One region of the Shinella sp. HZN7 genome, then DNA from elsewhere that is predicted to be linked to it. Evidence: predicted binding sites of a transcription regulator. Region 1 holds the regulator's gene; the other holds the start of a gene.
What was found. Region 1 encodes PhoB, which activates phosphate uptake and scavenging genes when phosphate is short. Its sites were predicted from a motif close to TGTCATNNANCTGTCAT; they were not measured.
Positions count from the first base shown of each region.

Region 2: shn_RS06875 (esterase-like activity of phytase family protein) is a predicted target of PhoB. The motif match lies at 4,331-4,347, and genes of this name have one in related genera.

Region 1 covers NZ_CP015736.1:105,869-120,882, forward strand. The annotation lists gene shn_RS00510 (hypothetical protein) at 1-317, shown strand, start outside; gene ppk2 (polyphosphate kinase 2) at 330-1,211, opposite strand; gene phoR (phosphate regulon sensor histidine kinase PhoR) at 1,358-2,653, shown strand; gene shn_RS00525 (substrate-binding domain-containing protein) at 2,843-3,877, shown strand; gene pstC (phosphate ABC transporter permease subunit PstC) at 4,049-5,533, shown strand; gene pstA (phosphate ABC transporter permease PstA) at 5,530-6,858, shown strand; gene pstB (phosphate ABC transporter ATP-binding protein PstB) at 6,872-7,687, shown strand; gene phoU (phosphate signaling complex protein PhoU) at 7,736-8,464, shown strand; gene phoB (phosphate regulon transcriptional regulator PhoB) at 8,484-9,167, shown strand; gene shn_RS00555 (GcrA family cell cycle regulator) at 9,459-9,995, opposite strand; gene shn_RS00560 (aspartate aminotransferase family protein) at 10,419-11,609, shown strand; gene argF (ornithine carbamoyltransferase) at 11,637-12,548, shown strand; gene shn_RS00570 (Hsp33 family molecular chaperone) at 12,750-13,742, shown strand; gene apaG (Co2+/Mg2+ efflux protein ApaG) at 13,927-14,319, opposite strand; gene shn_RS00580 (O-succinylhomoserine sulfhydrylase) at 14,446-15,014, opposite strand, start outside.
Region 2 covers NZ_CP015736.1:1,418,531-1,433,544, forward strand. The annotation lists gene clpX (ATP-dependent Clp protease ATP-binding subunit ClpX) at 1-890, shown strand, start outside; gene lon (endopeptidase La) at 1,305-3,728, shown strand; gene hupB (DNA-binding protein HupB) at 3,934-4,209, shown strand; gene shn_RS06875 (esterase-like activity of phytase family protein) at 4,400-6,595, shown strand; gene shn_RS06880 (MarR family winged helix-turn-helix transcriptional regulator) at 6,744-7,208, opposite strand; gene shn_RS06885 (DNA repair exonuclease) at 7,467-8,735, shown strand; gene shn_RS06890 (AAA family ATPase) at 8,739-12,209, shown strand; gene shn_RS06895 (hypothetical protein) at 12,348-12,770, shown strand; gene secD (protein translocase subunit SecD) at 12,879-15,014, shown strand, end outside.

The DNA.
Region 1 (15,014 bases):
GCGACGGCGCGGTCGAGATCGCGGTCTCGCCCGCGATCCTCGGCGAAATGGGCGGCAAGACCTCGACGATCGCCATGACGCTGCAGGCGGTCGGCGACAAGCCCGTCCAGGTGACCGTCGAATGCGATTTCGGGACGATGGGCGGCTGCGGACGCCATCGTTTCACGGTGTCGGAGCGTACCGACATCCTGTTCCAGGTGGAATTCGAAGGCTCGCTCTCGCCGAGCGAGCCGGGCAAGCTGCTGCTCAACAGCGACATCACCGGCGGGGATGCGAGCGTGAACCTCTATGCCGTCCGCATCCTGCCGGGCGAATGAGCCTGCCGCTGCCTATTTGACGAAGCCCGGCCCCGCGCCGACGATCTTCCTGTCGATCTCGCCGATCGCCTTCTCGTCCTTGCCTTCATAGTCGAGCGTCATGAGGATGTGGCGGATGAGGTTGAGGCGGGCGCGGCGCTTGTCGTTGCCGCGCACCACGGTCCAGGGCGCGTGGTCCGTATGGGTCTCCTTCAGCATGCGGTCGCGCTTTTCGGTATAGTCGCCCCACTTGTTGAGTGCGGCGATGTCCATCGGCGAGAGTTTCCAGACCTTGAGCGGATCGTGCCGGCGATCGTGGAAGCGTTTCAGCTGCATTTCCCGACCGATATTGAGCCAGAACTTGAAGAGCTGGATATCCTCGGCGACGATCATCTTCTCGAAGCGCGGCGTTGCCTTGAGGAATTTTTCATACTCTTCCGGCGTGCAGAAGCCCATGACCGGCTCGACGCCGGCGCGGTTGTACCAGGAGCGGTCGAACAGCACGAATTCGCCCGCTGTCGGAAAGGTCGCGACATAACGCTGGAAATACCATTGGCCGCGCTCGGTCTCGGTCGGTTTCGTCAGCGCGACGATACGGGCGGAGCGCGGGTTCATGTAGGACATGGTGGCGTGGATCGCGCCGCCCTTGCCGGCCGCATCCCGCCCCTCGAACACCGCCATCACGCGCTTGCCGGTCTTCTGCTGCCAGAACTGCACCTTGACCAGCTCGATCTGCAGCAGCTTCAGCGTCTTTTCGTATTCCTTGTTGTCGAGTTTCTTGTCGTAGGGATAGTCGTCGGACTTGAAAGCCTTCTCCTCGATCCAGTCGGGCAGCTTCGGATCGTCGATATCGAATACCCGCTTCTTGCCTTGGATATCGAGTTCCACGGCCCGGCTTTCGACCTTTTCCGCCATTGTCTACTCCTTGAACTAACTGGGCGCGGCTGTCGCCGTATCGCCGCAGGTGGCCACAACCGGATTGCGAATTCAAGCGCGCCGTGAAAAACATGTCATGAAGCCGCGCTATCCATGGAGAATCGATGGAGGTCGCGGAGGATAGGATGCTTGCGAGGGAATGGGTGGCGGTGGCGGATCAGCGGACGGGTCTCGGCTGGCTGGCGGCGCAACTGTGGGGCGAGCGGGTGCTGATCGCCTCGGCCGTCTTCGTCGGCTTCATGATGTGGCTTGCGGGCCTGCATCTCGGCTGGGTGTCCTTCGCCGTCCTCCTGCTCGTCGTTGCCGGCCTCTTGCGCACGGAGCGGCGCATGGTGGAAACCGGCGGCCGGACCATGGCGACCTCCGCCGCGCCGGTGCCGGAGGTTCAGCCCGCCGTCCCGCCCGTCGACGATCTTTCCGCCATCGCCGCGGTTCTCGGTGCGCTGGATGCGCCCGCCCTGCTGCTTTCGGGCCGCGAGACGGTCAAGCTGCAGAATCGCGCGGCCGAGGCGATCTTCGGCGTGATCCCGCGGGGCAGCGACCTTGCCGGCCGCATCCGCGCGCCCGGCATCCTCGACATGGTGCGCGATGCGATCGCCAGCGGCCAGCCGCGCGAGACTGAACATGCCGAGCGTCTGCCGTCGGAGACCGTCTATGTCGTGCGCATCGCCCCTCTCGCCGAAAGGACGAGCGAACCCCTCTGGCTGCTGACCTTCCGGGATGTCTCGCAGGCCCGCCGCATCGATCGCATGCGCTCCGACTTCGTCGCCAATGCCAGCCATGAACTGCGCACGCCGCTCGCCTCGCTGCGCGGCTTCATCGAGACCCTGCAGGGGCCGGCAAAGAACGATGTGAAGGCGCATGAGCGCTTCCTCGGCATCATGCATGAGCAGGCGACGCGCATGAGCCGCCTGGTCGACGACCTGCTGTCGCTCTCGCGCCTCGAACTGCGCTCCAATCTCACGCCGGACCAGACCATCGATCTCGTGCCGCTTCTCGGCCATGTGCGCGACAGCCTGCAGCCGCTCGCCTCCGATCTCGGCGTGGAGGTCGTGCTCGATGTGCCGCGCCATCCCGTCACGGTTCCCGGCGACCGGGACGAGCTGGTCGAGGTCTTCGAGAACCTGATCGAGAACGCCTGCAAGTACGGTCAGGAGGGCAAGCGGGTGGATGTGGTGCTCTCCGGCGGCGGGGGAGCGCCCGTCGAGCTCAACGTCACCGATTACGGGCCGGGCATTCCTCCCGAGCATGTGCCGCGCATCACCGAACGTTTCTATCGGGTTAACGTGGAAGCGAGCCGGTCCAAGAAGGGCACGGGCCTCGGCCTTGCCATCGTCAAGCACATCCTCACCCGCCACCGGGCGCGCCTCGTGGTGAAGTCCGAGGTGGGCAAGGGCACGGTCTTTACCGTCAAATTCTGACACAAAGGACGACGCTCCTGTCGTCCTGATAAAAATAGACAAGCAATTTCAATTGTTTGATGTGTCACAAATGTTTCGTCAAACTGACATAAAAGGAAGGGCGATCGGGGTTTAGAGAAGGGCCGCCGGTCAACGGCAGAGAGCGCGAGAACAGCGCTTCCCACACATGTCCTCTTCGGGAGAACCCAGATGAAATCTCTTAAGCTCACTGTTGCGGCGCTCGTTGCTTCCGCCGCATTCGCAGGCGTTGCCGTTGCGCGTGACCAGGTCCAGATCGCCGGCTCGTCCACCGTTCTTCCCTATGCCAAGATCGTCGCGGAGACGTTCGGCGAGACCTTCCCCGACTTCAAGACCCCGATCGTCGAATCCGGCGGCACGGGTGGCGGCCTGAAGGAATTCTGCAAGGGCGTCGGCCCGGACACCATCGACATCGCCAATGCGTCGCGCCAGATCAAGGGTGACGAAGTCGAGGCCTGCAAGGCAGCCGGCGTGACCGAGATCCAGGAAATCAAGATCGGCTATGACGGCATCGTGTTCGCCACCGATTCCGGCAATGCCGACCTGAAGCTCGAGCCGAAGGATCTCTACCAGGCGCTCGCCGCCGAGGTCGTCATCGACGGCAAGCTCGTTGCCAATCCCTACAAGAAGTGGACGGAAATCAACCCGTCGCTGCCGGACGCCGAAATCGCCGCCTACATCCCGGGCTCCAAGCACGGCACGCGCGAAGTCTTCGAAGAGAAGATCCTCGCTCACGGCTGCAAGGACGCGGGCGCCCAGGACGTCATCAAGGCCGCTTTTGCCGACGCCAAGGACCAGCTTTCCAAGTGCGTAGCCGTTCGTAAGGACGGTCTGGCTGTCGACATCGACGGCGACTACACCGAAACGCTCGCCCGCATCGCCGCCAACAAGTCCGGCATCGGCGTGTTCGGCCTCTCCTTCTACGAAAACAACGCAGACAAGCTGAAGGTCGCCACCGTCAGCGGCGTCGTTCCGACCGCCGAATCGATCGCTTCCGGCGAATACCCGGTTTCGCGCCCGCTGTATTTCTACGTCAAGAAGGCGCATCTCGGCGTTATTCCGGGCCTCAAGGAATATGTCGAGTTCTTCACGAGCGACGACATGATCGGCCCGGACTCCCCGCTGGTTGAATACGGCCTCGTAGCGGCTCCGGACGCAGAGCGCGAAGAGGTCCGCAAGGCCTTCGTCGACGGCAAGATCATGTAATTGGCTTGGGCCGGCGCGGTGTCTTTCGGGAGATGCCGCGCCGGCCGCTCCCTTTCGGGCGGTTTTCGCCCATGTCATGTTCTTCGACCGGGAATGGGGCGCCTTGTCGAACGGTCGGGGCGAGCGGTAGGCACGCCCAGGGCGGATGATCTCGCCGGGAGAATTTCCTAAATGAGTATTTCCCTTCTTCTGCTCATCGTCGCCGTGATCGGCGTGGCGGGCTATCTGGTCGGAAGCCAGCGCGCCAGCGCGCTTGCCGGCGGCAAACTTTCCAGCCTGCATTCCCGGCCGGGTTACTACGGATCCTTCGTCGCCATATGGGCGATGCTGCCCGCAGTCCTCGCGCTGCTGGTCTGGCTCGTCGCGAGCCCGATCTACATCAGTTCGACGGTGCGCGACGGCTTCCCCGACGAGGTGAAGGCCGAGTCGCAGGCGACGCAGAACCTCAACTACAACATGATCGGCGCCATCTCCCGCGGCCTGTCGCTGCTGACGCCCGAAGAGCGCACGGCGCTTTATGCCGACGGCACGACCGCCCGCACGGTCCTGGCTGCCAAGGGCGTGCCGCTCGCAGCCGATCCGGCGCCCTACATGCTGAAGGCCGCCGATGATCTCAACCGCATGACGACGGCGAGCAGCACGTTCCGGTCGATCCTGGCGCTGATCATCGCCGTCGCCGGCGGCGCGCTCGCCTACCGGTCGATCGCGCCGCGTTTCCGGGCCCGCAACCGCGTCGAAGGCGTGATGCTGGTGGCGCTGATCGGCGCCTCCTCGATCGCCATCCTGACGACGGTCGGCATCGTCGCGTCGATGCTGACGGAAGCGGTCCACTTCTTCAACGCGGTCCCGGCCGGGGAGTTCTTCTTCGGCACGGTCTGGGATCCGCGCTTCGCCGCCGCCGGCGCGACGGATTCGTCCGGCCAGTTCGGCCTGATCCCGCTGCTCGCCGGCACGCTCTATATCGGCCTGGTCGCCATGCTGGTCGCCGTGCCGGTCGGCCTCTTCGCCGCCATCTACATGTCGGAATACGCCTCGCGCCACGTCCGCTCGGTCGCCAAGCCGCTGCTCGAAGTGCTCGCCGGCATCCCGACCATCGTCTACGGTTTCTTCGCCCTCGTGACGGTCGGCCCGTTCCTGCGCGACATCTCCGCCCAACTGAGCGGCCTCGTCACCGGCAATTATTCGAGCTTCATCCAGGCGCAGAGCGTCCTGACCGCCGGTTTCGTCATGGGCATCATGCTGATCCCCTACGTCTCCTCGCTGTCGGACGACATCATCACCGCCGTGCCGCGCGCCCTGCGTGACGGTTCGCTCGGCCTCGGCGCGACGCGTTCGGAAACGATCAAGCGCGTCATCCTGCCGGCCGCCCTGCCGGGCATCGTCGGCGCACTGCTGATGACCGCTTCGCGCGCCGTCGGCGAAACCATGATCGTGGTGCTTGCCGCCGGCGTTGCCGCCCGCATGCAACTCAATCCCTTCGAGCCGATGACGACGGTGACGGTCAAGATCGTCAACCAGTTGACGGGCGATCTCGAATTCACCTCGCCTCAGACGCTGGTGGCCTTCGCGCTCGGCATCACGCTGTTCGTCATCACGCTTTGCCTCAACATCTACGCCCTCTACATCGTGCGCAAATACCGGGAGCAGTACGAATGAGCCAGGTCTCCACGAGCCCCTCGATGGCCGCCCTAGGCGCTGCCTCCAGGCCCGAACGCCGCGATATCGGCCTGCGTGGCCGCTACGCCGCCGAACGCCGCTTCCGCCTCTACGGCATGGCCGCGATCGCCTTCGGCCTCCTCTTCCTGTTCCTTCTGCTGTTCTCGGTGGTCTCCAAGGGCTACACCGCCTTCCAGCAGTCGATGATCACCATCCCGGTGGAGTTCTCGGAGCAGATCATCGACAAGGACAACGAACGCGCGACCAACCCGCAGAAGCTGGTTTCGGCCAATTATCCGGTCGTCGCCCGCGATGCGCTGGCCAGGGTGCTGGGCGTTGCCGCGGACGACCGCGCCGCCATGCGCGAGGTCAACGGCATGATCTCGGACAGCGTCCGCGTCCAGCTCCGCAACCTCGTCACCGCCAACCCCGCGATCATCGGCACCACGCAGCCGGTGACCTTCCTTGCGCACGGTGACCTCGATTCGGCCTTCAAGGGCCAGATCAACCTCGACGTGCCGGAAAAGGACCGCAAGATCTCCGACAGGCAGATCGGCTGGATGAACCAGCTCGCCGAAAGCGGTGCGCTTTCCAAGCACTTCAACACCGGCCTCTTCGTCAACGGCGCATCGAGCCGTCCGGAAGCCGCCGGCGTCGGCGTCGCGCTCATCGGCTCGCTCTACATGATGCTGATCGTGCTCGTGCTGTCCTTGCCGATCGGCGTGGCCGCCTCGATCTACCTGGAAGAGTTCGCCCCGAAGAACCGCTTCACCGACCTCATCGAGGTGAACATCAACAACCTCGCCGCCGTGCCGTCCATCGTCTACGGCCTCCTGGGCCTTGCCGTCTTCGTCAACTTTGCGGGCTTCCCGCGCTCGGCGGCCCTGGTCGGCGGCCTGGTGCTGACCCTCATGACGCTGCCGACGATCATCATCGCGACCCGCGCTGCCCTGAAAGCCGTGCCGCCGTCGATCCGTTCGGCCGCCCTCGGCCTTGGCGCATCGAAGATGCAGACGGTGTTCCACCATGTCCTGCCGCTCGCCATGCCCGGCATCCTGACGGGCACGATCATCGGCCTTGCACATGCGCTCGGCGAAACCGCGCCGCTGCTCCTCATCGGCATGGTCGCCTTCGTCGCCGACGTTCCGGCAACGCCGATGGATCCGGCAACGGCCCTTCCGGTGCAGATCTACATGTGGGCGAACGAGGCCGAGCGCGCCTTCGTGGAGCGCACCTCGGGAGCCATCATCGTGCTCCTCATCTTCCTCATCCTCATGAATGTTGGTGCAATCCTGTTGCGCCGCCGTTTCGAACGGCGCTGGTAGAAGGACCGATCATATGAACATGATGTCAGAAGCAGCAGTCGAGAAAGCGCTGGACAAGAAAATGAACGACATTTCCTACAAGATGATCGGCAAGGACGTCTCGGTTTATTACGGCGAGAAGCGCGCCCTTTACGACGTCAACCTCAATGTGCGCGAAAACACCGTGACGGCGCTCATCGGTCCGTCCGGCTGCGGCAAGTCGACGTTCCTGCGCACGCTGAACCGCATGAACGACACGATCGACGGCTGCCGCGTCACCGGCCGCATCACGCTCGACACGGACGATATCTACGATCCGGCGATCGACGTCGTGGAACTGCGCGCCCGCGTCGGCATGGTGTTCCAGAAGCCGAACCCGTTCCCCAAGTCGATCTACGAGAACGTCGCCTACGGTCCGCGCATTCATGGCCTTGCCAAGGCGAAGGCCGACATGGACGCCATCGTCGAGCAGAGCCTTCAGAAGGCCGGCCTCTGGAACGAGGTGAAGGATCGCCTGCAGGAGGGCGGTACCGGCCTTTCCGGCGGCCAGCAGCAGCGCCTGTGCATCGCTCGAGCCGTCGCCGTCAGCCCGGAGGTCATCCTGATGGACGAGCCCTGTTCGGCGCTCGACCCGATCGCGACCGCCAAGGTCGAGGAGCTGATCCACGAGCTGCGCGCCAACTTCACCATCGTAATCGTGACGCACTCGATGCAGCAGGCGGCCCGCGTCTCGCAGCGCACCGCCATGTTCCACCTCGGCAACCTCGTCGAGGAGAACGACACCGACAAGATGTTCACCAACCCGGATGACCAGCGCACGCAGGACTACATCATGGGCCGCTTCGGCTGACGGCTGTCGCCGAATCCGTGAAAACCCGCGCGCATTAAGGACAGAACCATGTCATCGACCCATATTGTCTCGATTTACGACGAAGAACTGAAATATCTCTCCCGCCGCATCTCCGAAATGGGCGGTACGGCCGAGCAGATGGTGGCGGACTCGGTCCGCGCCCTCGTCACGACGGATGCGGCTCTGGCCCAGAAGGTCATTTCCGAGGACGTCATCCTCGACAATGCCGAGCGCCAGATCAACGACAAGGCGATCGTCACCATCGCCAAGCGCCAGCCGATGGCCGCGGACCTGCGCGAGATCATGGGCGCGATCCGCATCGCGGCCGAGCTGGAGCGCGTCGGCGACCTCGGCAAGAACACTGCCAAGCGCGTCATCGCCGTGCAGAGCTCGGGCATGCCCCGCAAGCTTGCCCGCGGTCTCGAACACCTCGCCGAACTCGCGCTGATGCAGCTCAAGGAAGTGCTCGACGTCTATGCCACCCGATCGGTGGACAAGGCCAAGGCGATCCGCGAACGTGACGACGAGATCGACGCGATCTACACCTCGCTGTTCCGCGAACTTCTCACCTACATGATGGAAGACCCGCGCAACATCACGCCCTGCACGCACCTCCTGTTCTGCGCCAAGAACATCGAGCGCATCGGCGACCACGCGACCAACATCGCCGAGACCATCTACTACATGGCGACCGGATCGCAGCCGGAGGGCGAACGCCCGAAGGACGACACTTCGACCTCCGTCGTCGCGGCCGGCCTCGCCGACGCGTCCGAGTAAAGAGAGCAGGTTCAACTCCATGGTGCCCAGAATTGCCGTCGTGGAAGACGAGGAGGCCCTCAGCGTCCTCCTGCGCTACAATCTGGAAGCGGAAGGTTTCGAGGTCGATACGATCCTGAACGGTGACGAGGCCGAGATGCGTTTGCAGGAGCGCATGCCTGACCTCCTCATCCTCGACTGGATGCTTCCAGGCGTTTCCGGCATCGAACTGTGCCGGCGCCTGCGCCAGCGCCCGGAAACCGAACGCCTGCCGATCATCATGCTGACGGCGCGCGGCGAGGAGAGCGAGCGCGTGCGCGGCCTTGCCACCGGCGCGGACGATTATGTCGTGAAACCCTTTTCGACGCCGGAACTCGTCGCCCGCGTGCGGGCGATGCTGCGCCGGGCCAAGCCCGAGGTCGTCTCGACGGTGCTGCGCTGCGGCGATATCGAGCTCGACCGCGAGACGCACCGCGTCCACCGCCGCACCCGCGAGGTCCGCCTCGGCCCGACGGAATTCCGCCTCCTGGAGTTCCTGATGACCTCGCCCGGCCGCGTCTTCTCGCGCTCGCAGCTTCTCGATGGCGTCTGGGGCCATGATATCTATGTCGATGAGCGGACCGTCGACGTGCATGTCGGCCGCCTGCGCAAGGCGCTCAACTTCGCCAACATGCAGGATGTCATCCGCACGGTGCGCGGCGCCGGCTATTCGCTGGAGGCCTGAGCGAACGGGTTTCCTCCCAAGGACGGAAATGGGCCCTCAGGGGCCTGTTTGCGTTTTGGGATGCGAACGCCCCTCATCCCGCTGCCGCGACCTTCTCCCCGCAAGCGGGGAGAAGGGGATGGGGCGAGGCCTCGCTCCCTCGCTTCCCAGTAAGTTTCTGGAAACCGGATCGGCATACCCCTTCGCCCCGCTTGCGGGGAGAAGGTGCCGGCAGGCGGATGAGGGGCGCTCGCCTCACAAACGAAAACGGACCCTCTCGGGCCCGCATCGCATGTCCTGCCGTGGAAAAGATTACCGCATCCGCCGCCGCTCGGCCGAGGGCTGGTAGGCGAGGCGCTGGTGGTAGGTGCAGTAGGGGGAATTGTCGGGGGATTCGTTGCCGCAGAAGTGGAAGTCGTCGTTGAGCGGATCGCCGATCGGCCATTTGCAGGTGCGCTCGGTGAGCTGGGTCAGCTCCAGCCGGCGCGACATCGGCACGACCACGCTGTTGCCGTTGGCCGGAACCGGAAGGGTCTCGGCCTGCATTTCGAAATCGACGTCGATCTCTTCCTTGGGAAGCGTGTTGTCGGCCGGCCGGGCGACGGGCCGGGCAGCGACGGGACGGGCCGCGAAATTCGACGGGCGCGGCGTCGCCGGCGCCGGACGCTTCGGGCGTGCCGCGGTCTGGGTGCCGCCGGCCTTGGCGCGGCCGGGCAGGTTCAGCCGGTGCACCTTGCCGATGACGGCGTTGCGGCTGACGCCGCCGAGCTGCGCCGCGATCTGGCTCGCGCTCAAGCCCTCGCTCCAGAGCTTCTTGAGTTTCTCGACGCGCTCGTCTGTCCAGTTCATGTTTTCGTCTCCGCTCGGCGTCCAGGATGCAGGAATCCCTCGTCGTGCTCCGGACGGGTCCGGAACCTGAACGCCCTAACTCTTTTGGTGACTAGTTCCGCCGCATGCAGTCTAGTAATTGGTCCTTAACCTAGAGACCGGTGGACTCTGTGACAAGAGTCGCCGGAATCCGGGCGAATCGATTTCGGAGTTTTCCCCAACTTGCTGGTCAGGTGTGACTCGATAGCGACACCTTCCGCGTGCGCCGTGAATCCTCACCTTGCGGGATGTTCAGCGCCATTTCGGGTGCGATTTTGTTGACATCCCAAGATGAAATGCCGATAGTGCGGCATGCCGCCGAAAGGCGGCTTTTGGTTTTTCTGAAGCCCGGAAAAGTCAAGCCGCATTCCTGTTTTTCCGCATCTCTTTTCGGAGGATCCGCGCATGGCCGATGTCGCGCCGCTCTATGAAACCTACATGCGTGCGCCGCTCAGGTTCACGCGCGGGGAGGGCGTGTGGCTGATCGCCGAAGATGGCGAGCGATATCTCGATTTTGCCGCCGGCGTCGCCGTCAATTCGCTGGGCCATGCGCATCCCCATCTCGTCGCCGCGCTGAAGGACCAGGCCGACAAGGTCTGGCACCTGTCGAACCTCTACGAGGTCCCGGGCCAGGAAAGCCTCGGCCGCCGGCTGACGGAGGCCACCTTCGCCGACAAGGTGTTCTTCACCAATTCGGGCGCCGAGGCGCTGGAATGCGCGATCAAGACGGCCCGGCGCTACCATTTCGCCAAGGGCCATCCCGGCAAGTTCCACATCATCACCTTCGAAGGCGCCTTCCACGGCCGCACGATCGCGACGATCGCCGCCGGCGGGCAGGAGAAGTATATCGAGGGCTTCGGCCCCAAGGCGCCGGGCTTCCTCAAGGTTCCCTTCGGCGATATCACGGCCGTCAAGGATGCGATCACCGAGGAAACGGCCGGCATCCTGATCGAGCCGGTGCAGGGCGAGGGCGGGCTGCGTCCGGTGTCGAAGGAGTTCATGCAGGAGCTGCGCCAGCTCTGCGACGAATACGGCCTGCTGCTCATCCTCGACGAAGTGCAGACAGGCGTCGGCCGCACGGGACGCCTCTTCGCCCATGAATGGGCCGGGGTCACGCCTGACATCATGGCGATCGCCAAGGGGATCGGCGGCGGCTTCCCGCTCGGCGCCTGCCTTGCCACGAACGAGGCGGCGGCCGGCATGGTCGCCGGCACGCACGGCTCGACCTATGGCGGCAACCCGCTCGCCATGGCCGTCGGCAATGCCGTGCTCGACGTGGTGCTGGAGGACGGCTTCCTTGAGCATGTGCGCGATGTCGCGCTCGTTTTCCGCCAGGGCCTTGCCGCGCTGAAGGATCGTTTCCCCGACATCATCGAGGATATTCGCGGCGAGGGCCTGATGCTCGGCATCAAGGCGAAGATCCCGGTCGCCGACCTCCTGAAGGGCGTGCGGGCGGAAAACCTGCTGGCCGTGCCGGCGGGCGACAACGTGCTGCGGCTGCTGCCGCCGCTGACCGTGACCGCGGAAGAGGCACGCGAGGGGCTTGCCCGCATCGAGCGCGCCGCGGAAAAACTCACGGCCGCCAAGGCCGCGTAAGCAGCGAACGGACAGACAGGACACATCATGGCCAAGCATTTTCTCGACCTTTCCGCCGTTTCGGAAAGCGATCTCCGCGTCATCATGGACGATGCGCACACGCGCAAGGCCGCCAGCAAGGCCGGCACCGAAGCCAGGCCGCTCGCCGGCAAGATGCTCGCGATGATCTTCGAGAAGCCCTCCACGCGAACCCGCGTCTCCTTCGATGTCGGCATGCGCCAGCTCGGCGGCGAGACGCTGTTCCTGTCGGGCACGGAAATGCAGCTCGGCCGCGCCGAGACGATCGGCGACACGGCCAGGGTCCTCTCGCGCTATGTCGATGCCATCATGATCCGCACGACGGACCATGCCCGCCTGCTGGAGCTTGCCGAACACGCCACCGTGCCCGTCATCAACGCGCTGACGGACCTTACCCATCCCTGCCAGATCATGGCCGACATCATGACCTTCGAGGAGCATCGCGGTTCCACGAAGGGCAAGACCTTCGCCTGGACGGGCGACGGCAACAATGTGCTGCATTCCTTCGTCGAGGGCTCCGCCCGCTTCGGCTATACGATGAAGATGGCCGTGCCGATGGGCTCGGAGCCCGACGACAAGATCCTGAACTGGGCGCGCGACAATGGCGGCAACATCCTGCTCGGCCATGATCCGGACGCCATCGTCGACGGCGTCGATCTCGTCGTCACCGATACCTGGGTCTCGATGAACCAGGAGCACCGCGCCCGCGGCCACAACATCTTCCAGCCCTACCAGGTCAACAGGCAATTGATGGCGCGCGCCGACAAGGATGCGCTCTTCATGCACTGCCTGCCCGCCCATCGCGGCGAGGAAGTGACCGACGAGGTGATCGACGGCCCGCAGTCCGTGGTCTTCGACGAGGCGGAGAACCGCCTCCATGCGCAGAAGTCGATCCTGGCCTGGTGCTTCGGCGTCGTCTGACGCCGCCTTGAAAAACGCCGTCGCCGGCACGATCTAGGGGCCATCACGGAGCGCCATACGGCGCTTTTTCTGGCGCATGCCCGCCCGGTATGGAATGATCGGGAAAGAGCGAGCGCAATATCACGGTAGAACGCCTGTCGGAAGCAGGCCGGGCCCACGGCCTCGGCGGCGCCGAAGCGTGCAAGGAGCAGAATGATGATGATGGCGGAAAATGCCCTGAAACTCGGCGAACCCGGCTTTGCCGGCGATGATCATGTCCTGCCGTTCCAGGTGGAGGGTCTCGACGTGCGCGGTCGCGCCGTGCAGCTCGGCCCGATGCTCGACGGCATTCTCGGCCGGCACGATTATCCCGCGCCCGTCGCCCGGCTGCTGGCCGAGGCGATCACGCTCACCGTGCTGCTCGGCACCTCGCTGAAATTCGAGGGCAAGCTGATCGTCCAGACCAAGGGCGACGGCCCCGTCGACCTGCTGGTGGCCGATTTCGCGGCGCCGGAGAACGTGCGCGCCTATGCCCGCTTCGACCAGGCCGCGCTCGATGCCGCGATTGCGGCCGGCGCGACGGAGCCGCACGAGCTTCTGGGCAAGGGCATTCTCGCCTTCACCATCGACCAGGGCGCGCATACCCAGCGCTACCAGGGCATCGTGCCGCTCGACGGCCATACGCTGGAGGAGATCGCCGGCGTCTATTTCCGCCAGTCGGAGCAAATCCCGACCAAGGTGCGCCTCGGCGTCGCCGAACTCTACGACCGCGATGCCGCCGGCAAGGCGCGTCATCGCTGGCGCGCGGGCGGCATGGTCGCGCAGTTCCTGCCGCAGGCGCCGGAGCGCATGCGCCAGGCCGACCTTCCGGGCGGCGACGGCGAGGAGGCCGGCCACAAGATCGCCGATGACGACAACTGGGCCGAAGCCAAGGCCATGGTCGAGACGATCGACGCGGACGAGCTGACGGATCCCAATGTCGGCACCGAACGGCTGCTGTTCCGCCTCTTCCATGAGCGGGGCGTGCGCGTCTACCAGCCGCAGCAGGTCTTCGACCGCTGCTCCTGTTCGCGCGAGAAGCTGAAGGGCGTCCTGGCCGGCCTCAGCGCGGAGGAGATCGCGCATACGGCGGATGACAAGGGCGAAATCGCGGTCACCTGCGAATTCTGCTCGACGACCTACCGCTTCGAAGCGGCGGAAGTCCTGCCGCAGTAAGGGGCCTCGCCCCTCATCCGGCTGCCGCCACCTTCTCCCCGCAAGCGGGGAGAAGGGAAGGATGCAAGGCTCCGGTCTTCATCCACGACAACGATGTCAGGAAAACGATGCGGTCTGGTCCCTTCGCCCCGCTTGCGGGGAGAAGGTGGCCGGCAGGCCGGATGAGGGATAATTCTTGCCGCCCTCAGTTGAGCGTGCGCGCCTGCCCCGGCGTATCGAGCGAGAACGCCGGTATCGCCACATCGAACGCCTCGCCGTTCTCCGCTTCCATGCGGTAGCGGCCGAACATGATGCCCGAGGGTGTTTCGAGCGGGCAGCCGGAGGAATATTCGTAGGTGTCGCCGGGGCGTAGCACCGGCTGCTCGCCGATGACGCCGGGTCCGTTCACCTCGTCGACCTGGCCGTTCTGGTCGGTAATGTGCCAGTAGCGCGTCATCAGCCGCACGGCGACATCGGAATGGTTCGCGATGACCACCCGGTATCCCCACACATAGCGGCTGTCGTCGGGATCGGACTGGTCGGCCAGATAATACGGCTCTACGGTCACTTCGATGTCGCGGGTCAGCGCACGATACATGGGCAAGCCTTGAACTGATTAGCTTCTGCTATTCTACACGAATGTGGTTTCGTCAAGGATAAGCAAAGAAAGCACCGGCCTCCCCGGCCGGTGCTTCCGCATTTGTCCATCGGTACGGCGAAGGGCTCAGGACTTGATGCTGGAGAGCGCGCGGGCAAAATCCTCGATGAGGTCCTCGCTGTCCTCGATGCCGGCCGAAAGGCGCACGGTGCCGGCCGAAATGCCGAGCTCGGCGCGTGCCTCGTCCGTCAGGTTCTTGTGCGTCGTCGTCGCCGGATGGGTGATGAGGCTCTTGGCGTCGCCGAGATTGTTGGAGATCTTCACGACCTCAAGCGCATCCTGCAGCGCGAAGGCTGCGTCCTTGCCGCCCTTCAGCTCGAAGCAGACGAGCGTCGAGCCGCCCGTCATCTGCTTGGCGATGATGTCGGCCTGCGGATGGTCCTTGCGGCCCGGATAGATCACGCGGGCGACCTCATTCCGGTCGGCGAGGAAGTCCGCGATGCGGCTGGCATTCTCCGTCTGCTGCTTGACGCGCAGCGGCAGCGTCTCGATGCCCTTCAGCAGCGTCCAGGCATTGAACGGCGACATGGCCGGGCCCGTATGGCGGAAATAGTCGTGCAGGTTCTCGTCGATCCACGCCTTGTCGGAAAGCACCACGCCGCCGAGGCAGCGGCCCTGGCCGTCGATATGCTTGG
Region 2 (15,014 bases), 1.3 Mb from region 1:
TCGCCCAGACGCTCGCCCGCATCATCGACGTGCCCTTCACCATGGCCGACGCCACGACGCTGACCGAAGCCGGTTACGTCGGCGAGGACGTGGAGAACATCATCCTGAAGCTGCTTCAGGCCGCCGACTACAATGTCGAGCGCGCCCAACGCGGCATCGTCTATATCGACGAGGTCGACAAGATCTCGCGCAAGTCCGACAACCCGTCCATCACCCGGGACGTGTCGGGCGAGGGCGTGCAGCAGGCGCTTCTGAAGATCATGGAAGGCACGGTTGCTTCCGTACCGCCGCAGGGTGGCCGCAAGCATCCGCAGCAGGAATTCCTGCAGGTCGACACGACGAACATCCTGTTCATCTGCGGCGGCGCCTTTGCCGGCCTCGACAAGATCATCTCCGCCCGCGGCGAGAAGACCTCGATCGGCTTCGGCGCGACGGTGCGTGCACCGGAAGACCGCCGCGTCGGCGAGGTGCTGCGCGAGCTGGAGCCGGAAGACCTGGTGAAGTTCGGCCTCATCCCGGAATTCATCGGTCGCCTGCCGGTCCTGGCGACGCTGGAGGACCTCGACGAGGACGCGCTGATCCAGATCCTGTCGGAGCCGAAGAACGCGCTCGTCAAGCAGTACCAGCGCCTGTTCGAGATGGAAGACGTGGAACTGACCTTCCACGAGGACGCGCTGCGCGAGATCGCCCGCAAGGCGATCGTCCGCAAGACCGGCGCACGCGGCCTGCGCTCGATCATGGAGAAGATCCTGCTCGACACGATGTTCGAACTGCCGACGCTGGAGGGCGTGCGCGAGGTCGTCATCTCCGACGAGGTGGTCAAGGGCTCGGCCCGTCCGCTCTACATCTATTCGGAGCGTTCCGACGAGAAGGCCAACGTTTCGGCCTGATCGTGCCGGACCTGTTCAGGAAGGACCCGCCGCCGGCGGGTCTTTTCGTTTGAGGCACCTGGTGACATTTCGTGACTGGTCGCGTGCCGCGGGAAGGGGCATGATGGGCAGGCTTCCGCTGCTTCGTCGAGCCGTTGCGAAACGGTCTGCGCCGGGCCAGAATGGAAGGCGTCGATTCTGTGCTGTGTATGCTCCGGCGGTCCCGTCGGGGGAAGGCCGCAAGTTCCGCGACAGCGCGGAAGACTACACTTCCTGTCGCTGGTTCGCTTGTCCGTCGTGGAGTGGGGCACTCTGCAACCGGGCTTGAAAATGTGTTAACCGCACGCCACTTGTGGATGGAAAAGATCGCCGGCCCGGCACCCCAAGCGCCGAATGGACCGGTTCCCGGAAACGGGACGTTTGAAAGGAAATGACATGACGAAAAAGACGTCTGCGTCGCACGACTCCACGGCCTTCCCGGTCCTGCCCCTGCGCGACATCGTGGTGTTCCCGCACATGATCGTCCCGCTGTTCGTCGGCCGCGAGAAGTCGATCCGCGCCCTGGAAGAGGTGATGGGCACCGACAAGCAGATCATGCTTGCCACCCAGATCAACGCTTCCGATGACGACCCGGAAGTCGACGCCATCTACCGCATCGGCACCGTCGCCAACGTGCTCCAGCTCCTCAAGCTGCCCGACGGCACCGTCAAGGTGCTGGTCGAAGGCCGCGCGCGCGCCGAGATCGACGGCTACACGGACCGCGAGGAATTCTACGAGGCGATGGCCCATGTGCTGGCCGAGCCCGAAGAGGACCCGGTGGAGATCGAGGCGCTGTCGCGCTCGGTCGTCTCCGAGTTCGAAAACTATGTGAAGCTCAACAAGAAGATTTCGCCGGAAGTCGTCGGCGCTGCGAGCCAGATCGAGGATTACTCGAAGCTCGCCGACACCGTCGCTTCGCACCTTTCCATCAAGATCGTCGAAAAGCAGGAGATGCTGGAGACGACCAGCGTCAAGCTGCGCCTTGAAAAGGCGCTCGGCTTCATGGAAGGCGAGATTTCCGTCCTGCAGGTCGAAAAGCGCATCCGCTCGCGTGTCAAGCGCCAGATGGAGAAGACCCAGCGCGAATACTACCTCAACGAACAGATGAAGGCGATCCAGAAGGAGCTCGGCGACGGCGAGGACGGCCGCGACGAGATGGCCGAACTGGAAGAAAAGATCGCCAAGGCCAAGCTCTCCAAGGAGGCCCGCGAGAAGGCGGATGCCGAATTGAAGAAGCTGCGCCAGATGAGCCCGATGTCGGCGGAAGCCACCGTCGTGCGCAACTATCTCGACTGGCTGACGGGCATTCCGTGGGGCAAGAAGTCGAAGATCAAGACCGACCTCAACGCCGCGGAGAAGATCCTCGACGAGGATCATTTCGGCCTCGACAAGGTCAAGGAGCGCATCGTCGAATATCTCGCCGTGCAGGCCCGCTCGACCAAGATCAAGGGCCCGATCCTGTGCCTCGTCGGCCCTCCGGGCGTCGGCAAGACCTCGCTTGCGAAATCGATCGCCAAGGCGACCGGCCGTGAGTACATCCGCATGGCGCTCGGCGGCGTGCGCGACGAGGCCGAGATCCGCGGTCACCGCCGCACCTATATCGGCTCGATGCCCGGCAAGGTCATCCAGTCGATGAAGAAGGCGAAGAAGTCCAACCCGCTCTTCCTGCTCGACGAGATCGACAAGATGGGCATGGATTTCCGCGGCGACCCGTCCTCGGCCCTGCTGGAGGTGCTGGATCCGGAACAGAACTCGACCTTCATGGACCACTACCTGGAAGTCGAATACGACCTGTCCAACGTCATGTTCGTGACGACGGCGAACACGCTGAACATTCCCGCGCCCCTGATGGACCGCATGGAAGTGATCCGCATCGCCGGCTACACGGAAGAGGAAAAGCTGGAGATCGCCAAACGGCACCTGCTGCCCAAGGCGATCCGCGACCACGCGCTGCAGCCGAAGGAATTCTCGGTCACCGACGGCGCGCTGATGGCGGTCATCCAGCAGTACACCCGCGAGGCGGGCGTCCGTAACTTCGAGCGTGAACTGATGAAGCTCGCCCGCAAGGCGGTCACCGAGATCATCAAGGGCAAGTCGAAGACGGTCGAGGTCACGGCGGACAACATCCATGACTTCCTCGGCGTTCCGCGCTTCCGCCACGGCGAAGCCGAGCGCGAGGATCAGGTCGGCGTCGTCACGGGCCTTGCCTGGACGGAAGTCGGCGGCGAGCTGCTCACCATCGAAGGCGTCAGCCTGCCGGGTGGCAAGGGCCGCATGACGGTGACCGGCAACCTGAAGGACGTGATGAAGGAATCGATCTCGGCGGCGGCCTCCTATGTCCGCTCGCGTGCCGTCGATTTCGGCATCGAGCCGCCGCGCTTCGACAAGACGGACATCCACGTGCACGTGCCGGAAGGCGCGACGCCGAAGGACGGCCCGTCGGCCGGCATCGCCATGGCGACCGCCATCGTCTCCATCATGACCGGCATCCCGGTCTCGAAGGATATCGCGATGACGGGCGAGGTGACGCTGCGCGGCCGGGTGCTGCCGATCGGCGGCCTGAAGGAAAAGCTGCTCGCGGCACTTCGCGGCGGCATCAAGAAGGTGCTGATCCCGGAAGAGAACGCCAAGGACCTGGCGGACATTCCGGACAATGTGAAGAACAACATGGAGATCGTTCCGGTCTCGCGCATGGGCGAGGTGATCAAGCATGCGCTGGTCCGCCGGCCGGAGCCGATCGAGTGGGACGGCACGGTCGAGGATGCCAAGGTTCCGGCGGTCGAATCGACCGACGAGGGCACCGGCGCGATCGCGCATTGAGCCTTAGCGCCGGGTGGCACACCCGGCATTTTGGAGCGAAACGGGAAAAGACCGGCCTTTCGGCCGGTCTTTTTCGTTGAAAAACGTGTGTAAAGCCCGGATTCTCAGGGTTTTGCGGCGAAATTTTCTTGCGAGGCGAGGGGCGATGCGTATTCTGCCCCCGACTTGTATGAGTCGTTTCAAACCGTATGAAAGGGGTGGAAACATGAACAAGAATGAACTCGTATCCGCAGTGGCTGAGAAGTCTGGCCTCTCCAAGACGGACGCAGCATCTGCTGTCGACGCCGTTTTCGAGACGATCCAGGGCGAACTCAAGAACGGCGGCGACGTTCGTCTCGTCGGTTTCGGCAATTTCTCCGTATCGCGCCGTGAAGCTTCGAAGGGCCGCAACCTCTCGACCGGCGCCGAGATCGAGATTCCGGCACGCAACGTGCCGAAGTTCTCGGCCGGCAAGGGCCTGAAGGACGCCGTCAACGGCTGATCCTTGGTTCGGGCAGAGCGGTTATCCACTCCGCCGCCAAACCTGAAGTTCAGGGTCGGGGTCCGGTTCTTCCGGGCCCCCTTTTATTTGCATGGGGGAAGGGCTCCGCCTGTTGCCGAATTGTCATCGGCCTGTAACAGGAAAGCCTCAGAACCGCCGGGTTCCTTTTGACCGGATCCCGGAGGATTTCATGAAAACCCGTTCGATCACCGCCGCGCTCGCCGCGGTTCTCGCCGCATCGGTGGCTTCCGCCGCCAGCGCCGAGCCTGTATTCAATCGTATTGCGTCCTTCGCCGTCGCCGACAACCTGCCCGAGGGCGTGGACAAGGCGACGCCGACCTCGTCCGAAATCATCACCGCTTCCGAAGACGGCAACACGCTCGTCTATTCCGACAGCCCGAACAAGGCGATCGGCTTCATCGACATATCGGACGCCAGGGCCCCGAAGGCCGGCGGCTCCCTTTCCTTCGAGGGCGAGCCGACCTCGGTCACCATCGCGGCCGGCAAGGCGCTCGTCGCGATCAACACGCGCGAGAGCTTCGTGAAGCCGTCGGGCGTCCTCGCCCAGGTCGATCTCGCCTCCAAGGCCATCGATGCGACCTGCGATCTCGGCGGCCAGCCGGATTCGATCGCCCTCAACAAGGACAGGACGATCGCCGCCATCGCCATCGAGAACGAGCGCGACGAGGAGGTCAATGACGGCGCCATCCCGCAGATGCCGGCCGGCGATCTCGTGCTGCTCTCCCTCAAGGACGGCATCGTCGATTGCGGCTCGATCAAGCATATCACGCTGACCGGCCTTGCCGATGTCGCCGGCGACGACCCGGAACCGGAGTTCGTCGACTTCAACAGCCTCGACGAAGTGGCCCTGACGCTGCAGGAAAACAACCACATCGTCATCATCGACGGCAAGACGGGCACGGTGAAGAACCATTTCTCCGCCGGCACGGTCAGCCTCGAAGGCATCGACACGAAGAAGGACGGTGCGCTCAAGTTCACCGGCGAGATGAAGGATGTCGCCCGCGAGCCCGACGCCGTGAAGTGGCTGGACGACAACCGCCTGGTCGTCGCCAATGAAGGCGACTGGAAGGGCGGCGCGCGCGGCTTCACCATCTTCGACAAGCAGGGCAAGGTTCTCTACGAGAACGGCGCCGGCTTTGAGCGCGAGATCGCCAGGATCGGCCACTACCCGGACAAGCGCAACAAGAAGGGCATCGAGCCGGAAGGCATGGAGGCCGCGAAATTCGGCGACGACAACCTGTTCTTCGTTCTGGCCGAGCGCGCCTCGATCGTCGGTGTCTACAAGGATACCGGCGGCGAGCCCGAGCTTCTCCAGTTGCTGCCCTCGGGCGTCGGCCCGGAAGGCGCCGTCGCGATCCCGAGCCGCAACCTCTTCGTGACCGCCAACGAAACCGACCTCGTCGAGGGCGGTGGCGCCCGTTCACACGTCATGATCTACGAGCGTGCGGAAGGGGAGGCTGCCTATCCGCAGATCGTCTCCAACGACAAGGACGGCGAACTGATCGGCTTCGGCGCCCTCTCGGGTCTCGCCCCGGTCAAGGACAAGCCGGGCATGCTCTATGCCGTCAACGATTCCTTCTACGCCTTGCAGCCGACGATCTTCACGATCGACGCCACCGCGAAGCCGGCGAGGATCGTCGATGCGCTGCGCATCACCCGGGGCGGCGCTGCCGCCCAGAAGCTCGACAGCGAAGGCCTGACGCCGGATGGTGAGGGCGGCTTCTGGCTCGCCAATGAAGGCGATGCCGACAAGCTCGTCAGCCACGCCATCCTCCATGTGGACGAAAAGGGCGAGATCCAGAAGGAAATCGCCATTCCCGCCGCGCTGCGCGCCGGCGAGACGCGGTTCGGCTTCGAAGGCATCACCAGTGTCGGCGAAGGCGATGACAAGGTGCTGTGGATGGCCATGCAGCGCGAATGGGGCGACGACGAGAAGGGTTTCGTGAAGCTCGTCTCCTACAAGCCCTCCTCGAAGGAATGGGGCGCCGTGCGCTACCCGCTCGAAAAGACGGAAAGCGGCTGGGTCGGCCTTTCCGAAATCACCGTCCACGGCGACCATGCCTACATCATCGAGCGTGACAACCTGATCGGCCAGGCCGCCAGGCTGAAGAAGCTCTACCGCGTGGCGCTCGCGGACCTGAAGCCGGCCGCGCTCGGCGGCGAACTGCCCGTCGTCAGGAAGGAAGAGGTTCGCGACCTCATCCCGGACCTCAAGGCCGCCACCAACGGTTTCGTCGTCGACAAGGTCGAAGGCTTTGCCATCGACGCCGCCGGCAACGGCTTCGTCGTGACCGACAATGACGGCGTCGACGATTCCTCCGGCGAGACGCTGTTCTTCGGCATCGGCCCGATGAACGCCATGTAAGCTGGCCGCGTCACGGCTCGTTGCTCCAACCTTCTCCCCCGCCAGCGGGGAGAAGGCAGCGGGACGAGGAGCCGGCTGCCGAACGCTTCAAACGAAAAAGGCCGGGATCGCAGGATCCCGGCCTTTTTGTTCGTCATTGCCGCCCGGCTCAGCCGATGGCGCGCAAGGGTCGCACGGGCGCCGTATCGCTGCCGCTCTCGGCCTTGTCCCGTTCCCGCTGCAATTCTTCGGTCTTCTCGCTGAGGCAGCGGACGATTTCCTTGAGGTGCTGCTTCTGGTCTTCGGTCAGCACCGCGAAGATCGCCTCGATCGTCTTGTGCTGCGGCTGCTGGGCGGCGGAGATCACCGTGCGGCCCATATCCGTGATCGAGACGATCTTGGCACGGCGGTCCTTCGGGTCCGGCTCGCGCTTGACGAGCTTGTCGCGCTCCAGCCCGTCGATCGCTTCCGTCACCGTGCGGGGCGCGAAACCGAGCGCGCAGGCGATGTCCGTCGAGCGCTGCGGGCCCTGACATTCCAGAAGAAGCAGGAACTTGCTGCGGGCAAGCGACACGCCTTCGTCCATCATGCACTCGTTCACCAGGCGACTCACCTGATGGTAGAGTTTGAACATGCCCTGGGAGATTTCTATCGTGCTACTCATGAGGGGAAATATAGGTATTATGAGGGACCATGTCAAATGATCACGAAGTTTTTCGGATAATTTGATCATATATATTGAACGATCTCTGTAAATGCGAACGGTCAGGCAAGCGACGTTATTTCCGCCCTTTTCCGGATTTTTCCGGGCGGGACGATTTCTCTCCTGCATAACCCTGTCGAGGAAGCGCCAAGCATTGACCCGGCGGAAGGGGAAAGCGATTGTCCGACCATGCCGTTCCGCTTCATCCACACCGCCGATCTCCATCTCGATTCGCCCCTGACATCGCTCGCTTTGCGCAATGCCGAGCTTGGCGAACTGGTGCGTGGGGCGACGCGCAAGGCGCTGGAGCGCATCGTCGATCTTGCGATCACGGAGGCCGTCGACGCGCTCATCATCGCCGGCGATCTCTACGACGGCTCGCAGACCTCCATGGCGACGGCGCTCTTCCTGATGGAGCAGATGCGCCGGCTGGAGGCGGCCGGCATCCGCGTCTTCCTCATTCGCGGCAATCACGACGCCCAGTCGCAGATCACCCGCGAACTGACCTTTCCGCCGAACGTGCACGTCTTCGACGGCCGCGGGAAGCCGGTGAGGGCCGGCATGTTGGCGAGCGGCCGTGAAATCCACGTGCACGGCATCAGCTTTGCCCATCCCCATGCCCCGGCCTCGCTGCTGCCGGGCTTCCGCGCACCGGTGCCGGACGCCGTCAATATCGGCCTCATGCACACCAGCCTTGCCGGCGCGAGCCGCCACGATCCCTATGCGCCCGTCGGCATAGCCGATCTTGCCGCGCACGGCTTCGACTACTGGGCGCTCGGCCATATCCACCAGCGCCGGGTGCATCTCGAAAAGCCGTGGATCGTCATGCCCGGCAATCCGCAGGGCCGCGACATCAACGAGGGCGGGCCGAAGAGCGTGACACTCGCCACCGTCGAGGACGACGGCACGATCACCTGCGCCGCGCATCCGGTTGCCGTCGCGCTGTTCGAGCGGCTTTCCGTCGATCTCTCCGGCATCGACGACTGGCATGGCATGCTCGACCGCGCCGAAGCCGTGCTGGCAGAGGCGCGGGCGGAGGCGGGCGGCGCCCATCTCGTCGCGCGCCTCGCCCTTGCCGGCGCCACGCCGCTCGCCTGGCGCCTGCGCCGCGACGAGGACCTCTTGACCGCCGAATTGCAGAACCTTGCCGCTTCGCTCGGCGAATGCTGGATCGAGGCGGTGGAGCTTGCCGTCTCCGCGCCGCTGGCGGCGGCGGGCGCCGATGCCGGCCCGCTCGCCGAGTTGTCGCGCCTGGTGCGCGAGGATGTCGTCGGCAACCACGCCTACCGGGAGGAACTGCGCGAGACGCTGGCCGATCTCCTGCGCCAGCTCCCCAAGGAGGCGCGCGGCCTGCTGGCGGCGGACGAGGCGGCGGAGGAAGCCCTGCTCCACGACCTCGCCCTCCAGGGCGCCGATGCCGTCCTTGCCCGCCTCGGCGGCGAAAACGCGGGGGCATAGCCGATGCGTCTCGATCGCCTGGACCTCGTCCGTTACGGGAAATTCACCGACCGCAGCCTCGATTTCGGCACGGCCATGCCGGGCAAGCCGGATTTCCATCTCGTCTACGGCCCCAACGAGGCGGGCAAGTCGACGCTCTTCTCCGCCTATCTCGATCTGCTCTTCGGCATCGAGAAATCCAGCGCCTACGGCTTCCTGCATCCCTATGCCCTGATGCGCGTCGGCGGGCAGTTCTCCGTCGGGGCCGAGCGTCACGAGGCCTATCGCCTGAAGCGCAACCAGGCCTCGCTCGTTTCCGCCGACGACCGGCCCCTGCCGGAGACGCTCTTTGCCGCCGTGCTCGGCGGCATGGACCGCAATGCCTATCGCACCATGTTCTCGCTCGACGACGAGAGCATCGAGAAAGGCGGCGAGGACATCCTGAAGAGCGAGGGCGAGCTCGGGGCGATGCTCTTTTCCGCCAGCTCCGGCCTTTCCGACATGGCCACGGGCCTTGCGGCGCTGAAGGCGGAGGCCGACGAATTCTACCGCCCCTCCGGCCGCAAGCACGGGCTTTCGGCCCTCAAGGCGGATATCGAGGCATTGGCGTCCGAGCGCAAGGCGCTCGACGTCGCCGCCCGCGACTACGGCCTGCTGGTGCGCGAGCGCGATGCCGCCGCCGGGCGGCACGGCGAGATGACCGCCGCCCGGACCGAGGTGCGCGCCGCGCTGGCGCAGGTCGAGCGCAGCCTCTCCGCGCTGCCCTACCTCAGGCGTCTGCGGGCGCTGCGCGCCGAACTCGGCGCCTTCGACCTCGGCGAATCGCCGCCGGCCGGCTGGCGGTCGCTTTCCGGCGAACTGGCGCGCGAGGAGGCGGAAATCGCCGCCCGCGCCGCGCGCATGGAGGCGGAGCGCCTGCATCTTGCCGAGGAACTGGCGGCGCTGCCCGAGGACGAGGCCGTGCTGGCCGCGGAGGCCGACATCACGGCCCTGGCCGGTTCCGCGCTCGAAGCCCGGTTCCGCACGGCGGCGATGGATCTTGCCTCCCGCGAGGCGGAGCGGGACCGGGTCGCCGTTTCCATCGGGGCGAACCTCGCCGCGCTCGGGCTGCCCGCGGATGCCGACCCGGCCGGCGTCCTGCTTCCTCCCGGGCTTGGCGAAAAGCTTTCATCCCTCCTGTCGCGGCGGGCGACGCTTGCCGAACGCGCCGAGACGGCGCTTCGCGAGCGTGCCGAGGCGGAGCGCGCGCTCGCTGCCGCCGGCGAGGGGGCCGGTAGCGTTTCCGAGGAGGATGCGCAGGCGGATGCGGCACTGCAATCAAGGCTCGCTGCCGCCCTGCGCACCGCCCGGTCCGGCGATCTTTCTGCGCGCCTTCGCGAGGCCCGGCGCCTCGTCGTGCTGGCACGGCAGGATGCCGATGGCGCCATGGCCCGCCTCGTTCCCTGGTCCGGCACCGCTGCGGCACTCGAGGGCATGGCGGTTCCGCCGCCGGCCGAAATCGAAGGTCTGCGCAAACGATACGACGCGGCCGACGAGGCCCTGCATCGTCAACGGGAGCAGGTTGCCGCGCTGGAACTGGACGTCGCCTCCGCCCGCGCGACGCTCGCGGCGCTGCAAAAGGCGACCGGCGCCGCCGGCGAAGAGCAGGCGAGCCATCTGCGGGCCGTGCGCGAAACGGCCTGGCAGACGCATCTCGGGATTCTCGACAGGGCTTCCGCCGCCGCCTTCGAGCAGGCCATGCGCGACGACGACCGGGCTTCGGATGCGCGCCTGCGCAATGCCGACCGCCTTTCGGACCTGCGCCTTCTGGAACGGACGGTCGCGGAAGGCATGGCGCGGCTGGAAACCCTGCGCGGTGAGGTGACGCGTCTGGCAGAGGCGCGGGCGGCCATCGAAGCGCAGGTATCCTCGCTTGCCGCGCGCCTCGGCCTGCCCGAAGGAACGGCGCTGGCGGACATGGCCGGCTGGCTGGAGCGGCGGACGGCGGCGCTGGACGCGCTTGGCGGGCTCGCGCAGCGTACGGTCGAAGCCGATCTCGTCGACAGGGAGAGGCGCGACGTGCTGGCGCGGCTGGCGGCGCTGCTTGGCGAAGCGCCGGCCGAGGATGGCCCGTTCGAGGAGGCGTTGTTCCTTGCCGAGGACCGGCTGGAAACATGGAAGGCGACGGAAGCCCGGCGGCTTGCCGCGGCCGCGCAGCTTGCCCGGCTGAAGGCCGATGCGGATATGCGCGGCAAGGCCGCGGAAGACGCCACGGCGGCGCTTGCGGCATGGCAGGCGGCATGGGACCGGGACATCGCCGGCACCTGGCTCGCAAGGCAGGAGGCACCCGTCGCCCTGGACCGCATCGCCGCCTTCCTTCCGGCGTTGCAAGCGCTCGCCCAGAATGTCGAACGACGCGGGGAGTTCGATCACCGGATCGCCGGCATGCGCCGCGACCAGCAGGATTACGCCGGCCATGCCCGCCGTCTTGCCGAGCGTCTTGCCGAGCCGTTCGACGCCGAGGACCCGCTTTCCACCGTCGCGGCTTTCGGCCGGCGGCGCGCTGCGGCAACGGCGGTGCGCCAGCGGCGCGAGGCGATCGACAAGGCAGTGCTGCGCCTTGACGAGGAGGAGAGGGCGCTGGACGAGCGCCGCGCGGTGCTCGTCGCACGGCTTTCGGAGGTCTATGCCGTCCTCGGCTGCGACACGCTCGCGGAGGCGGACCTCATGCTCGACGCCTACCGCAAGCGCGACGAGATCCTGGCGCGCGTCCACGATGTCGGGCGCGACCTTGCCCAGCAACTGCGCACGGAAACGGTCGAGGAGGCCGAGGCGCTGCTCTCGGCGGTCGACGACGACCAGCTTGCCGCGGAGAAGGACGACCTCTCCGCACGGCTGGAAGAGCTCGACCGCGCGGTGCAGGAACAGCACCTGCTGCGGGCGCGGGCGGAGGAGGCGCTGGCGAAGGTCGCCGGCAGCGACGCGGCGGCGGTGCTGGAGGAGCGGCGCCGCACGGTGCTGATCGACCTTGCCGAGAAGTCGCGGCGCTATCTGGCGACGCGCGCCGGCATCCTGGCGGCCGAACAGGCGCTGCGGCTCTACCGCGAGCGTCACCGCAGCGCGATGATGGAGCGCGCGTCGAGGACGTTCCGCGACATCACGGCGGGCGAATATACCGGCCTTTCGACGATCCTCGAAAAGGACAGCGAATATCTCGTCGTCAATGCCGCGTCCGGCGGCTCGAAGCTGGCGAAGGACCTGTCCAAGGGCACGCGCTTCCAGCTCTATCTGGCGCTGCGCGTGGCGGGCTACCACGAGATCGCCGCCAGCCGCGAGATCGTGCCCTTCATCGCCGACGACATCATGGAGACCTTCGACGACCGGCGTGCGCTCAATGCCCTGACGGTGATGGGGGCGATGGCGACGGGCGGGCAGGTGATCTACCTCACCCATCACGAGCATCTCTGCGATCTCGCGAAAAAGGCCTGCCCCGACGTCACGATCCATGAATTGTGAGGCCTGAAACGTTAAAGCGTAAAGGAAGCGTTGGCGTCAAAACTTGACTTGGCCGATGGTAAGTGGTTCTTGGCGCCCCATCGGCATTGCTGCGAAGCCTGCTTCGCGCGGCGCTCCGCCCTGAAGAAACGGACGGGTATGACGTTGAGGACCGGCAGAGAAGCGACGATCTGGGAGCGGGGTTTTGCGCCCGTCGGCTTCCTCGTGCTGCTCGTCACCCTGTTCCTGTCGCAGTTTTCCCTGCCCGATAGTGCGAACGGCGCCGGCCATCCGCCGCGGGCCGCCGCCGAAGGCGGCGTTGCGCCGTCGCCGCTCTCGGCCTCCGGCGACGAGATGTGGCTCCCGGCAAGCGGCCATGCCGAGCGGCGGGTCGCCAAGGCCAAGAGCGGCCTGCCGGAGGGCGATGCCGCCGGCAAGGCGCTCGCCCCGGGCGCCGGTGTCGTGCTCTATCCCTTCGAGACCGCCGCCGCGGTGGTCTTTGCCGCTGTCGACGATGCGGCGCCCGCCCGCCTGGGCCTGGCATCCTTCCGCAGTCGCGCGCCCCCGGCGCTTTCCGCTTGAGGCCCTGTGGCGTCCTTGCACGCCGCGCCATTCATTAGAAATTCCGATTCCCGCGGACGGCGCCGGCTTCACGTCGCGCCCGTCCGGCAGTCTAGATGGAACAGACCCATGAAAACCTCCAAATGGGCATTGTTGGTCTATATCGCGATCATCCTCTTCGGGGTGCTCGCGGCCGTGCCCAACGTGCTGACGCCTGAGCAGCAGGCGAAATTCGGGCGCTACCTGCCCGCCAATCCCGTCACCCTCGGCCTCGACCTGAAGGGCGGTTCGCATCTCGTGCTGGAGGTCGATTCCGCAGCGCTGCGCAAGGCGCGCATGGACGTGCTGCTGAACGATTCCCGCGCCATCCTGCGCACGGCCGGCGAGCGCGCCTCCGCCGCCCGCCTCGCCGGCACGACGCTGACGATCACGCTGCCCGACCAGGCCACGCTCGACAAGGTGCTGCCGGAAGTGCGCAAGCTGGCGACGCCGACGACGACGCTCGGCTTTTCCGCCGGCAGCGCCGATATCGATGTCGCCACCAGCGGCAACCTGATCAACGTCACGCTGACGGAAGCCGGCATCAACGAGCGCATGTCCGCCGCCGTCGAGCAGAGCCTTGAGATCATCCGCCGCCGCGTCGACCAGGTCGGCGTTGCCGAACCGCTGATCCAGCGCGTCGGCGGGGACCGCATCCTCGTGCAGCTCCCCGGCCTGCAGGACCCGACGCGCCTGCGCCAGTTGCTCGGCTCGACCGCGCAGATGAGCTTCCACATGGTCGACCAGACCGTGGACCCGAACGGCGTCGCCCCGCGTGGCGTGATGATCCTGCCCGGCGCCAACGACGCCGGCAAATATGCCGTGGAAGAGCGCGTCGCCATCTCGGGCGATCGCCTTGCGGATGCCAAGGCCGGCTTCGACCAGCGCACGAACGAGCCGATCGTCTCGTTCAGCTTCGATTCGACGGGCGCGCGCCAGTTCGCAGAAATCACCCAGGCGAATGTCGGCAAACCCTTCGCCATCGTGCTCGACGGCAAGGTGCTGACGGCGCCGGTCATCCGCGAGCCGATCATCGGCGGCCAGGGCCAGATTTCCGGCAACTTCAACCCGCAGGAGGCGACCGTTCTCTCGGCGCTGCTGCGCTCCGGCGCGCTGCCGGCGCCGCTCACCATCATCGAGGAGCGCACCGTCGGCCCGAACCTCGGCTCCGACTCGATCCGCATGGGCCTCTATACCGGCCTTGCCGGTCTTGCCGCCGTCGTCGTGCTGATGCAGGTGCTCTACGGTTCCTGGGGCCTCATCGCCAATCTCGGCCTCGTGCTGCACACGGTACTGACCATCGGCACGCTCGGCCTGCTCGGCTCGACGCTCACCTTGCCCGGCATCGCCGGCATCATCCTCGGCATCGGCATGGCCGTTGACGCCAACATCCTGATCAACGCCCGTATCCGAGAGGAGACGGCGGCCGGGGCGGGGGCCATGAAGGCGCTCGACGTCGGCTTCAACAAGGCCTATGCGACCATCGTCGACGGCAACATGACGACCATGGTCGGCATGATCCTGCTCTTCATGTTCGGCTCCGGCCCGGTGCGCGGCTTCGCCATCACCATGATCATCGGCCTGGCGATCTCGATGTTCACCTCGATCACCTTCGTGCGCCTCTTGATGCGCGAGGTGGTGATCCGCCGCAAGATGAAGCGGATCGACATCCACTCGATCTTCGGCAAGGTCTGGAGCATTCCGAGCTTCTCCTTCATGCGTGGCCGCTACATCGCCATCGCCATGTCGGCCTTCATCTCGATCAGCTCGGTCATCCTGTTCTTCACGCCGGGCCTCAACTACGGCATCGACTTCGTGGGCGGCATCCAGGTCGAAGCGACGTCCAAGACGCCGATCGACCTCGCCCCGCTGCGCGAGAAGATGGAAGGCCTCAATCTCGGTGAAGTGGCCCTGCAGGAATTCGGCCAGGGCACGTCCGTCCTCGTGCGCGTCCAGCGCCAGCCGGGCGGCGAGGAGGCGCAGACCGCAGCCCTCCAGCAGGTCCGAGACGGCGTTGCCGAAGTGATCCCGGACGCCAATTTCGAGCGCACCGAAGTGGTCGGCCCGACCGTCAGCACCGAGCTTGCCCGGTCCGGCTTCCTGGCCGTCGGCCTCGGCATGCTGGCGATCCTGATCTACATCTGGTGGCGCTTCGAATGGCACTTCGCCGTGGGCGCCATCGCGACGCTGATCCTCGACATCACCAAGATGGTCGGTTTCTTCGCG